Regions from separate parts of the Thiocystis violascens DSM 198 genome, predicted to be linked through region 3. Evidence: predicted binding sites of a transcription regulator. Region 3 holds the regulator's gene; each other region holds the start of a gene.
What was found. Region 3 encodes sigma-54, which starts transcription at its own class of promoters, with help from an activator protein. Its sites were predicted from a motif close to TGGCANGNTNCNTGCTT; they were not measured.
Positions count from the first base shown of each region.

Region 1 (3,081 bases), 1.9 Mb from region 3:
CGCGCTGGTGGCGCATTTCGTCGCCCGCGACGCACGCCGTCCCATCCGTATCGCGCCGCAGACCCTCGATCTACTGGTCCGCTACGACTATCCGGGCAACGTGCGCGAGTTGGAGCACATCCTGCAGCGTAGCCTGACCCTGGCGCGCGGCAGTCTGCTCCAGCCGGCCGACCTGCCGGAAGAGGTACGCCATGGTACGACGCTGGCTCAGGGATTGTTGCAAGAGCGCCTCGACATCCTAGAGCGCGATCTGCTGACCGCAGCCCTGGAGGAGACCGACTGGATTCAGACCCGCGCCGCCGAACGGCTGGGCGTCAGCGAGCGGGTACTGAGGTACAAGATGGGGAAATACGCACTGCGACGGCGGTCAGTTTAAGGAGCGGTGACTCAAACGCCGGGGCGAGCGATACGTCCGCCCCCCTGGGTGCCCTGCCCTTTGCCCTGACCGCCACGCTCCATCGGGGTATCGAGAATCGCGTTCAGCTCGGTCGGATCGAGCACCTGGGCCTCATAAACCACGCCCTGACGCTCGATCTCGGAGGCGAAGGCGCGCAGATGATTACGCGAGCCGCGCAGCAGATTGCCGTACAGCGTCTGCAGGGCCGGGTTTTCGGTCGCCGCGCTCACGTTCTGAAGATCCTCGATGTCCACCTCCTCGATCAGAGCGCCAACCCGCAGGGCGGCAAGGTAGGACTCGTCGCCATCGTCGATCAACTGGGAATAGAGCGCCTGCAGTTCGGGATTGGCAAAAACCCCCGGCTCGTTGGGGTTGGACGGATCGGTCAGGTCGTATTTGTCCATCATGGATTTCACGCTATCCATGTGTTTCTGCTCGGATAGGGCGATATTCGCGAATGGCAGCGCCTGCCAGAGTTCGTCCATGACAAGATAGACATCGCGCGCCAGCCGCTCTTCCTCGCGCATGAACAGCAGGGCCTCCGCTTCCGTACTCTCCAGATCCGCCAGGATCGGTTGCACGGGCTGCGCGCTGCGTGGGCCGGCGCCGATGGCGGGCGCGGCGTTCAGAATGGCGGCGAGGGCGAGGGGCAGCAGATGGTATTGTGTCTTCATGGTCATTTCCCGGCAGCGAAGTCTCGACGGATTGTCACGAGACGCCAAGCACATGGAATGCCATAATATTATTCCTATATATATCAAATATTTATTAGATAGAATGCAGAGTAAACTTCGACAAGTGCGGTTTGGCTCGACAAAAATGTCGAATGAAGGGGTTCGAGGCGCAGTGGAACGGAAAACCGGGTTAAGCCAATTTACGTGTACGCAAGGCATTGATGGTTGGCCACCCTTCGGTCAAAGTGGGGTTAGGTGTCACACACAACACTGGCGTTCCTATGCTCGACCTTGAAAGTCCCCGCTGGAGCCAACTGTCGCACGCGTACGGATCTGCGGCCGACATCCCCGCGATGCTCCGCGCGCTCACGACCCTGCCCACATCCGAAGGAAGGAATGAGCCGTGGTTTAGCCTCTGGAGCGCGCTCGCGCATCAAGGCGACGTCTTTGAAGGCTCGTACGCCGCCGTTCCGCACGTCGTCGCGGCGCTCGCAATCGCACCTGACAGGGCCGACGCTTCGTACTTTCACTTCCCGGCGTGGGTTGAGATCTGCCGTGAAAGGAACGGCCCATCAATACCGAAGGACTTGGAGGCGCCGTACTTTGAAGCGCTCCGGCGCCTTCCAGCTCTGGTTGCGGCTGCGGTGCATGCAAGTTGGTCGCCAGAGCACCTTGGCTGCTGTATGGCCGCACTGGCAGTGGCCAAGGGTCAGCCAGCGATGGCCGAGGCAGCGCTTGAACTCACGCCGGCGCTTGCAGAGCGGTACTTGGCCTGGGTGTCCGAGCAGTGACGCCTAACCCTTCGCTCAAGTTGACGCGCAACTTAGCTCAAACGTTCGTGGGCGTTGACGTTTTCTGATTTTTTCAGAACGCCGGCAGCCAACATGGATAGCCAATTAGGGCGCGGCCAAATAACATCGGTATTTGCCATTCTTGGCCACACGCGCGACGGTAGCCAAGTTCGGTACACCCATCTTGGCCAGCGCCGATGAAAGTCGCCCGCATCTACCTGCGCGTCAGCACGGACGAACAGGACCTCACCCGCCAGGTCGAGATCGAGCACAGCACGCGCGCGGCCGGCTACTACGTTGCCGGTGTCTACCGCGAGAAGGCCTCCGGTGCGCGCGCCGACCGACCCGAACTCCTGCGGATGATCGCCGACCTGCAACCGGGAGAGGTGGTCGTCGCCGAGAAGATCGATCGCATCAGCCGGCTGCCGTTGGCCGAAGCCGAGCAACTGGTCGGTGCGATCCGCGCCAAGGGCGCGCGGCTGGCCGTACCGGGCGTGGTCGACCTCTCCGAGGTGGCCGCCGCTGCCGACGGGGTGGCCAAGATCGTGCTGGAGTCGGTGCAGGAACTGCTGCTCAAGCTCGCCCTGCAAATGGCGCGCGACGACGACGAGACCCGCCGCGAGCGCCAGCGCCAGGGCGTGCAATTGGCCAAGGCGTCCGGCAAGTACACCGGGCGCAAGGCCGATACCACGACCCACCAACGTATCCTGGTCCTGCGCCGTGCGGGTCACACGATCCAGAAGACCGCCGAACTGGCCGGATGCAGCGTCAGCCAAGTGAAGCGCATTTGGGCGATGCACCAAGACCCGCGATAACCGGGTCCTCACTGCGCGACGGGGATCCGCATGCCGGTCAGCTTTCTTTCTCAGACGTAGCGCGAACACTATGGCCGCTACCCGGGACCACCTTCACCCCCGGGTCTGATCCGCTACTTCCACTTGGACGAGGCGGACCAGGCGCTGATCGCGCAGAAGCGCGGCGAGCACAACCGGCTTGGTTTTGCCGTGCAACTGGGGACGGTGCGCTACCTGGGCACCTTCCTGGAAGACCCGCTGGCCGTCCCGCTGGTGGTGCTGCAGACGCTGGCCAAGCAACTGCATATCCAGTTCGAGACCATGGACGGCTTGCCTGCCTACCGCGTCGGCGAGCAGCGTTGGGAGCATGCGGCGGAAATCCGCGACCGTTACGACCATGTCGAGATCACCGAGCGCCGGGTCGG
Region 1 covers NC_018012.1:4,294,253-4,297,333, reverse strand. The annotation lists gene THIVI_RS19080 (sigma-54-dependent transcriptional regulator) at 1-376, shown strand, start outside; gene THIVI_RS19075 (DUF2202 domain-containing protein) at 388-1,071, opposite strand; gene THIVI_RS19070 (hypothetical protein) at 1,353-1,862, shown strand; gene THIVI_RS19065 (recombinase family protein) at 2,060-2,677, shown strand; partial or broken gene THIVI_RS19060 (Tn3 family transposase) at 2,708-3,081, shown strand, end outside.
Region 1: a site for sigma-54 is predicted at 1,118-1,134, ahead of THIVI_RS19075 (DUF2202 domain-containing protein). Genes of this name have one in related genera too.

Region 2 (3,081 bases), 1.6 Mb from region 3:
CAACATGGGCTTCGCGGAGGACATCGACTGGATCTTCGAGCAGGCCCCGAAAGAGCGTCAGGTCGCGCTCTTCTCCGCCACCATGCCGCCGGCGATCCGCCGGGTCGCCCAGGATCGTCTCGTCGATCCGGTCGAGGTGCGGATCGCCTCGGCCTCCGCGACCGTCGACACCATCGACCAGCATCACTGCGTCGTCACCCGCTTCCATAAGCTCGACGTGCTCACGCGCATCCTGGAATTGGAACCGTTCGACGGCATGTTGATCTTCGTGCGCACCAAGAACGCCACCACCGAACTCTCCGACAAGCTCAAGGCCCACGGCTTCGCCGCCGAACCGCTGAACGGCGACATGAATCAGGAGATGCGCGAGCGCACGGTGGAGCGTCTGAAGCAGGGTCAACTCGACATCCTGGTCGCCACCGATGTCGCCGCGCGCGGGCTCGATGTCGAGCGCATCAGCCATGTCGTCAACTACGACATCCCCACCGATCCCTCGGCCTATGTGCATCGGATCGGTCGCACCGGGCGCGCGGGTCGCGCCGGGCGCGCCATCCTGCTGGTCGAACCGCGCGAACGCGGTCTGCTGCGAGCGATCGAGCGGACCATCCGACGCGATGTCCCGGCCATGGACCCGCCCTCGGCCGCCGCCCTGAGCCAATCGCGGATCGACCGCTTCATCACCGAAGTGCGCACGACGATGACCGAGCAGGATCTCGACTTCTTCTACCGCCTGCTCGCCCGCATCGGCCAGGAGCAGGAGATCGAGATCATGGACATCGCCGCCGCGCTGGCCTTTCTGAACCAGCGCGAACGGCCGTTGAACGTCAAGGAAGATCTGCCACGCCCGGCCGCGCCCAAACGCGAATGGTCCGAGCGTCCTCCGCGTTCGGAAGGCCGGGACGAGCGTCGGCCACGCCCGGAGCGTGACGACAGCCGGCCACGAACAGAGCACGCGCAGGGCCGACGGGAAGACGCGGATCTGGTCAGTTACCGCATCGAGGTCGGCCACCAGCACGGCGCGACGCCGCGCGAGATTGTCGGCGCCATCGCCAATGAAGGCGGGATCGAAGGCCGCTACATCGGACGCATCAACATCCAGGACGACCATTCCATCGTCGATCTCCCCAAGGGCATGCCGCGCGAGGTGGTCAATCATCTCAAACGGGTCTTCGTCCGCGGTCAGGCGCTGCGCATTTCGCCCGCCGACGGGACCAGACCCGCGGAAGCCTCCCACGGGCATGCGCCCAGCCCAAAATACGGCCAGACACCGGGCCAGGCGCAGGACAAAACGCCTCGCGCGGCTGGCGGTTTTCGTCGCCAGAGCGGGGATGGAAGCGCCCCGCGTCGCGGCCCGCCGTCCAAGGATTCCAGCGGCTTTCGCGCGGATCGGGGGTCAAGCCGCAAACCGCGTGACTGAGCGCATGTCAGGGGCAAGGGGCAAGGGGCAAGGGGCAAGGGGCAAGGGGAATGTGGGCGATTTCCAGGGAAACTCGTACCAAATTTAATCCGTTCGTAGTCAACCCTTAACAACTTGGCTCCCTGTACTGAGCGGCTCGCCCTGAGCCCTGAGCCTGTCGATGGGGCGAAGGGGCGAAGGGGCGAAGGGGCGAAGGGGCGAAGCCGGAAGTCGCCTTACATTCGGCACGAAATGCCTCGGAAATCGCCTTCACCCTGATGACAAAAGATCCCTAACTCGCGATTCGTGCGCTTGTCGCCTACACGACAAGCTGGGCATGATTACCCGTAAACATCGTGCTCAATCGCTTCATCGTCGTGGATCAGCCACGAAGCCCTGCGTTACTATCCACGCAGTCATCTGAATCGATAGAAAATTTTTTGCCTTCGCGTCAAGTGGCTGAAATTTTGCTTACCGCTTAAGCAAAACCATCCGCTCAGGGGTAAAATGAAAGATGTCAGCAAAACTCGAAACGCTCGTCAATGACCTGGCTCGTGGAGCCCTGGTTCCCTATCTTGGCCCAGGCGCCCTAATCGGCGCGGTCGACCCGGTCACCGGAGAAGCCATCCCGGCCGATAGCGACAGCCTCATCCTCGCCATGAACGACGGCAAACCCATGTCAAAACGCCTGATGTGGGAGTTTCCGCGCGCGGCCATGAATGTCGAACTCAAACGCGGACGTGCCGCCGTTCACCGCTTCCTGGAAGCCACCTACGGTCAGCGCATCTGGACCCGCGCGCCCCTGCATGATTGGCTGAAAACGCTCCGTCCGGCCTACGTGGTCGACATCAACCGCGATACCCAACTTCAGGAATCCTATGCGGATGTGCCTCACACGCTGATCCGCGGCATCGCCCGGACCGGCGGTACGGATTATCGCTTCCGCATCCATTCCTATGACGGAACCAGCTATCGCGAGGCGGATCAGAATGAGGTAGATTCCGGGCGGCCCATTCTGTTCAAGCCCATGGGCAGTCCGCGTCCCGATGCCACCTACATCGCCTCGGACGCCGACTATGTGGACTACATTACCGAGTTGATGGGCGGTTTCGCGATCCCCGCGTTCCTGAAATCCTCTCGCGTGGACCGTCGCTATCTCTTTCTCGGTCTGAGCCTGCGCCGCGATACCGAACGCATGGTGATGTCGGATATCATCCATGGAGCGGCCTCGCCGGCCGGATGGGCACTGATTCCCGAGCCGACGGACAAGGAACGGCGTTACTGCGAAAGCAAGGATATCGTGATCGTCGAAGCGGACATCCCGGATCTGCTCGCGGTCGCCGCACAGCCTGACGCACTGGGCGCGTTGCTCCCAAATCACCATGGAATTGGGTGTTAGGCGAATATTCACGAACCATAACAATGATGAGGAAAGCCTTGTGAGTCGATGGTCCGAGGATCTAATCGCAGTCGATCGAGCCAGAACCCTGGACGGACTCTTTCTGCAGCGGATCCTCCGAACGCCCGACCGCACGGCCTATCGATTTTTCGAGCGCGCCGATGGCTGGCGGGATCTGACCTGGCGCGACATGGGGCAGTGGGTGGCACGCTGGCGCCGGGCGCTCGCCGGCGAGTCGCTCGAATCCGGCGACCGGGTCGCGGTGCTGCTGCGCAACTGTCCGGAA
Region 2 covers NC_018012.1:4,081,677-4,084,757, reverse strand. The annotation lists gene THIVI_RS18170 (DEAD/DEAH box helicase) at 1-1,417, shown strand, start outside; gene THIVI_RS18165 (SIR2 family protein) at 1,911-2,795, shown strand; gene THIVI_RS18160 (AMP-dependent synthetase/ligase) at 2,836-3,081, shown strand, end outside.
Region 2: a site for sigma-54 is predicted at 1,853-1,869, ahead of THIVI_RS18165 (SIR2 family protein). Genes of this name have one in related genera too.

Region 3 (3,081 bases):
CGACCGCAGCTACATCATCAGCGCCGGGACGGTGATCGCCGCCGGGGTGCCGGCCGATCTGCTCGCCAACCAGCAGGCACGGGATGTCTATCTGGGCGCCGATTTTTCCATGTAGCCCTGAAACGCCATCGGCCATGCCGCGCGCGCAACCCGCGTCGGTCTCCCGGCCGCTCGGGGGAAGTTTGCGATTTAACGCCCCCGCCATGATCGGGAAGGGTGTAAGATAAAATCATCATCACTCCCCCTGCCCGGACACGGCGAACGCGGGAGATTGAAATGGGCTAGAATCGCCGAAGACGCGCTTAACGCTTTCGCACTCGAACGGGATCATCTCAAGACGCACTCGCGCTCCATGAAGCAATCCATCCAGCTTCGCCTCGGCCAACACCTCACCATGACGCCCCAGTTGCAGCAGGCGATCAAGCTTCTGCAATTGTCCACGCTCGAACTTCAGAAAGAGATACAGGAGGCGCTCGATACCAATCTCATGCTGGAGGAGGGCGACGATGCCGAGCGATTCAGTGCCAGCGAGGCGAGCGACAGCCGGATCCAGCCGATCGAGGAGGTCGCGCGCACGCGCGCCGAGGAGGATCTGCGGATCGATCGGGAGGTTCCGTCCGAGTCCAGCGAGATGCCCGACGAGCTTCCGGTCGATACGCAATGGGAGGATGTCTACGACAGCTATCTGCCCACCGCCGCTCAAGGCGGCGATGACGGCGCGGACTACGACCCTTTCGCCCACCAAAGCCGTCCGCAAACGCTGCACGATCATCTCGCCTGGCAACTGAACCTCAGCCGTCTCAACGAGCGCGATTTCATGATCGCCCAGGCGATCATCGACGCCATCGACGCGGACGGGTATCTGCGCACCCACATCGAGGATCTGCTGACCACGATCGACCACCCGGAGATCGGTGCCGATGAGGTGCAGACCCTGCTCCATCGCGTCCAATCGCTCGATCCGCCCGGGGTGGGCGCGCGGGATCCGCGGGAATGTCTGCTGCTTCAATTGCGCCAGATGCCCTCGGAGACGCCTTGCCGCGACCTGGCCATTGCCATCTGCCGCGACGGGTTCGAGCATCTGCCGAGAAAAGACATCGCCGCGCTGGCGCGCCTGCTCAATGCGCCGGAGCCGGAGATCGTCAGCGCCATCGAACTCATTCGCCGACTCAATCCGCGGCCTGGATCCTTGATCGAGGCGGCGCCTTCGGAGTACGTTGTCCCGGACCTCTTCGTGCGCAAGCTGGAGGGCCGCTGGCTGGTCGAGCTGAATCCCGAATCGACGCCTAAACTGAGAGTGAACGCGGACTATGCGCGCTTGATCCGCCGCTCCGATCAGAGCGCCGACGGTACGACCCTGAAGAGCCATCTGCAGGAGGCACGCTGGTTCATCAAGAGTCTGGCGAGCCGCAACGATACCGTCCTGCGCGTGGGTTCCAAGATCGTGGAAATGCAGCAGGATTTTTTCGAGCAGGGCGACGAGGGGATGCGGCCGATGATTCTGCGCGACATTGCCGAGGCGCTCGAATTGCACGAATCCACCGTCTCCAGGGTCACCACGCAGAAATACATGCACACCCCGCGAGGCACTTTCGAGTTCAAATATTTTTTTTCCTCTCACGTCAATACCGCTTCTGGCGGCGAGTGTTCGTCCACGGCCATCCGCGCCCTGATTCGCAAACTGATCGCGGCGGAGTCCGCCAGGAAGCCACTGAGCGACGAGAAAATCGCCAAGGAGCTTGAGGGTCAGGGGATCAAGGTCGCGCGCCGGACAGTCGCCAAATACCGCGAGGCAATGGGTCTCCCACCCTCGAACGAGCGCAAACGCCTGGATTGACAGGCCGTTTGAACCTTAAGGAGTCACACGATGCAGATCAACCTGACGGGTCACCACATCGACATTACCGATGCACTCAGGGATTATGTCGAGAACAAATTCGAGCGCCTGGGGCGACATTTTGACCACGTCATCAACGCCCACGTCGTCCTCAGCGTTGAAAAACTCGCCCAAAAGGCGGAGGCGACACTCAATGTCAATGGGGGTAATGTGTTTGCCGACTCTACCCACGAAGATATGTACGCGGCGATCGATGCCCTGATCGACAAGCTTGATCGCCAGGTGCTGCGCCACAAGGAAAAGAAAAGCAGCCACCGCGGTCCTGTTGCGAAAATCGCCGAGGCGGAGGAATAGCCGCGGCCGAGCATTGAAGGCGAACGCGTTGCTTCCGTAGGCACGCACCAGGCACCTCGGGCGGCTCGTTGACTGACCGTTCGGGGTGTTTTTTATTGAGACGACGAGAGACGATCACCACCATTAGGCTCAGATCCAGCCGACAGGTCGATCGCAGGAGACCCGAATTCATGACCCTAGACAGCGATTGCGCGACCATCGCGCCGAACCCGCGAGACTGCCCGCGGAATGCGCGCGAAGACCTGGCGGCCGCCATGCGCGTCCGCGAATCCTAGGACGTTGAGCCATGTTGAGCCCAGACCTGATCAGCGAAGCCCGAATCGGGTGCGCTCTTGAGATCGCGAGCAAAAAACGCCTGCTCGAAACGCTGGCCGAACTGCTGGCAAGCGGTCATCCGCGCCTGCACACCGAGACCGTGTTCGAGCGACTGCTGGAACGCGAGCGCCTTGGCAGTACCGGACTTGGCCATGGCATCGCCTTGCCGCATGCCCGGATCAAGGAGGTCACGGAGGTGTTGGGAGCCTTCGTGCAGACGGTCCGGGGCGTGGACTATGACGCGACCGACGGCGAGCCGGTGGATCTCGCCTTTGCGCTGCTGGTGCCGGATGCCGCGAACGACGAACATCTGCGCCTCCTGGCGCATCTGGCCAGTCTGTTCAACGATCCGGCGATCCGGGCGAAACTGCGCGCGGCGGATTCGCCGGCATTGCTCCTGCAAGTGTTGAACTCGCGCTAAGCCGCCCTTGCAACGGCCGCCAGCGATGATCGATAGCCTTCAGTCCCTGATTGCGCAGACCGGATCCCAGCTCAAGCTGCATTGGCTGACGCCCGAGCCGCGCGAGCCGCGCCCCTTGCAGGGCGAGGCTCCCGAGCATTCCCGCCAGTCGCTG
Region 3 covers NC_018012.1:2,438,114-2,441,194, forward strand. The annotation lists gene lptB (LPS export ABC transporter ATP-binding protein) at 1-115, shown strand, start outside; gene THIVI_RS10805 (RNA polymerase factor sigma-54) at 353-1,837, shown strand; gene hpf (ribosome hibernation-promoting factor, HPF/YfiA family) at 1,868-2,191, shown strand; gene THIVI_RS10815 (PTS sugar transporter subunit IIA) at 2,478-2,927, shown strand; gene hprK (HPr(Ser) kinase/phosphatase) at 2,953-3,081, shown strand, end outside.

Region 4 (3,081 bases), 630 kb from region 3:
CGGGCGGGTTTGGCAGGTACAGATCCAGGGCGAGGAGGGTGATCGGCAGCAGTTCGACGATGTCTATCGCATCCATGTCCGCAATAGTCAGGGAGAAATGGTGCCCATCCGGGCGGTGATGACCCCGAAACTCATCCTCGGCCCGCAACTCCTGCAGCGCTATAACAACTACCGCAGCGTCACCATCCAGGGCGGACCGGCTCCGGGGCGCAGCTCCGGCGAGGCGCTGACCGCCATGGAACGGCTCTCCGCCACGACCCTGCCGAGCGGCTATGGGTTCGAGTGGACCGGCACCGCCTTCCAGGAAAAAGAGGCCGGCGGCAAGACGCCGATCGTGCTCGGTCTGGCGGTGCTCTTCGCCTATCTGTTCCTGGTCGGACTCTATGAAAGCTGGTCGATGCCGGCGGCGGTGCTGCTGTCGGTCACCGTCGGCGTGCTGGGGGCGATGTCCGCGCTCTGGATTGCCGGGTTGCCTAACGATCTTTACGCCCAGGTCGGTATCGTGGTGCTGATCGGACTGGCGAGCAAGAACGCCATTTTGATCGTCGAGTTCGCGATGGAGGAGCGGGCGGGCGGCAAACCCTTGCTGGAAGCCGCCACCCATGCCGCGCGGATGCGGATTCGCGCCGTGCTCATGACCAGCTTCGCCTTCATCCTCGGGCTGGTTCCGCTCATCATCGCCAGCGGGGCCGGGGAGGCCAGTCAGCGCGGGGTTGGCACCGCCGTCTTTGGCGGTATGCTCGCCGCCTCAATGGTTGGCATCTTTCTGATTCCGATGCTGTATGTGGTGTTTCAGCGGTTGCGCGAGAAGGTGCATGGCGGGGGAATGGATAGGGACACCGAGATGCACGGCGCGAGGAGATAACGGCTGCCGTATCCTGACCGTAGGAGCCCGCTTGCGGGCGACGGGCGAGCCCTCGAAAGATCTTGATGCCAGTCGCCCGCAAGCGGGCTCCTACGGTGTGATTCCAGCGATTCTCCGCAGTGTTGATTGTGGCTGCGTCCGAAGCCGAGACCGATAAGACCTAATGCGACCAGTGCGAGGTTGGGAGATAGCGGGATCGCATCCAGGGCATCGACGTGGATGCCGAGCCATCCGTCCGTCCGTCCACAAATCTCCGCCGTGGTCGAGCCGACGCACACCATTACAGACGCACGGGCGGAGCGCCACCCAGTGGTGGCCGCCCATCTGGGAAGTTTGGATAGATGCGCGCACTATATTAGTGCGTGATATCATCATGGCTCGCTATTTGAGTGCGTGACGATCCACGGGTGTGATCGGTGCGTTTCAAGTGAGGGCGTCTGGACGTACTCGAAATGGTCTGCTGAACATGAGGGATTGGCCGAGCGTCGCTGACCATCATTGATGCAAGCCGGCCTTGGCAAAGCCAGACGCATCCTGGATCCGCCTTGGGCAAAGCCTGCCCATTTCTGGCTCTATCATTGCATGCGTTCGTCGAAGCCCAGGATTATGCTGCTCATGGCCGGATTGATTTGGGTTGGACGAGAAGCCGCCTATTCTTCGTCAGCTTGAGCGGTTTTTTCGCATCGAGCAAGGCAGTCCATCGCCTGTCAGGTTCCGGGGCCGGATGCCGGTTTTTTCTGAATTTACAACAACACGCAAGCGCCGCACATCGTTATCAACCGGTCTCGATTTTCAATTACACAGCATCGGAGACAATTCTATGACAGACGTCATCAAGATGATCAAAGACAACGAAGTGAAGTTCGTCGATCTTCGCTTCACGGATACCCGCGGGAAGGAGCAGCACGTCTCCATGCCAGCCAGTGTGATCGACGAAGACATGTTCAGGGACGGCAAGATGTTCGATGGCTCGTCGATCGCCGGGTGGAAAGGCATCGAGGCATCCGACATGGTTCTGATGCCGGAGCCCGATACCGCCGTGATGGACCCCTTCACCGACGAAAATACCCTGATCATTCGCTGCGATATTCTCGAACCCGAGACCATGACCGGCTATGAGCGCGATCCTCGCTCCGTCGCAAAGCGCGCCGAGGCTTACCTGAAGTCAACCGGCGTGGCGGATACCGCCTACTTTGGCCCGGAGCCCGAGTTCTTCATCCTGGACGACGTCCGCTGGGGCGCCGACATGAGCGGTTGCTTCTACAAGATCGACTCGGAAGAGGCCGGCTGGAACTCCGAGCGCGTCTTCCCGGATGGCAACATGGGTCATCGTCCCGGCACCAAGGGCGGCTATTTCCCTGTTCCGCCGGTCGATTCGCTGAACGATCTGCGCGCGGCCATGTGCTTGACGCTCGAGGAAATGGGCGTTCCGGTCGAGGTCCATCATCACGAGGTCGCCACTGCGGGACAGTGCGAGATCGGCACCCGCTTCGATACGTTGGTCCGCCGCGCCGACAAGAACCAGATCACCAAGTACGTGATCCAGAATGTCGCGCATGCCTATGGCAAGACGGCCACCTTCATGCCTAAGCCGATCGTCGGCGACAATGGCACCGGCATGCACGTTCATCAATCGTTGAGCAAGGACGGCCAGAACCTCTTTGCCGGCGACAAATACGGCGGTCTGTCCGACACGGCGCTGTATTACATCGGTGGCATCATCAAGCACGCTCGCGCGCTGAATGCCCTGACCAATGCCTCGACCAATTCCTATAAGCGACTGGTCCCTGGATTCGAGGCCCCGGTCATGCTGGCCTACTCGGCGCGCAACCGCTCCGCCTCCATTCGCATCCCGTTCAGCGCCAGCCCCAAGGGCCGCCGCATCGAGGTGCGTTTCCCGGACTCCACCGGCAACCCCTACCTGGCATTCTCGGCCATGATGCTGGCCGGTCTGGATGGTATCCAGAACAAGATCCATCCCGGCGATGCCATGGACAAGGATCTCTACGACCTGCCGCCCGAGGAGGCGAAGTCGATTCCGACCGTCTGCTATTCGCTGGATATGGCGCTGGACGCGCTGGATCAGGATCGCGACTTCCTGACCGCCGGGGGCGTCTTCAGCGACGATTTGATCGACAGTTACATCACCTTGAAAATGGCTGAAGTCACCCGGTTGCGCATGACCACGCATCCGGTTGAATTCGACATGTATTACA
Region 4 covers NC_018012.1:3,065,776-3,068,856, reverse strand. The annotation lists gene THIVI_RS13605 (efflux RND transporter permease subunit) at 1-865, shown strand, start outside; gene glnA (glutamate--ammonia ligase) at 1,686-3,081, shown strand, end outside.
Region 4: a site for sigma-54 is predicted at 1,433-1,449, ahead of glnA (glutamate--ammonia ligase). Genes of this name have one in related genera too.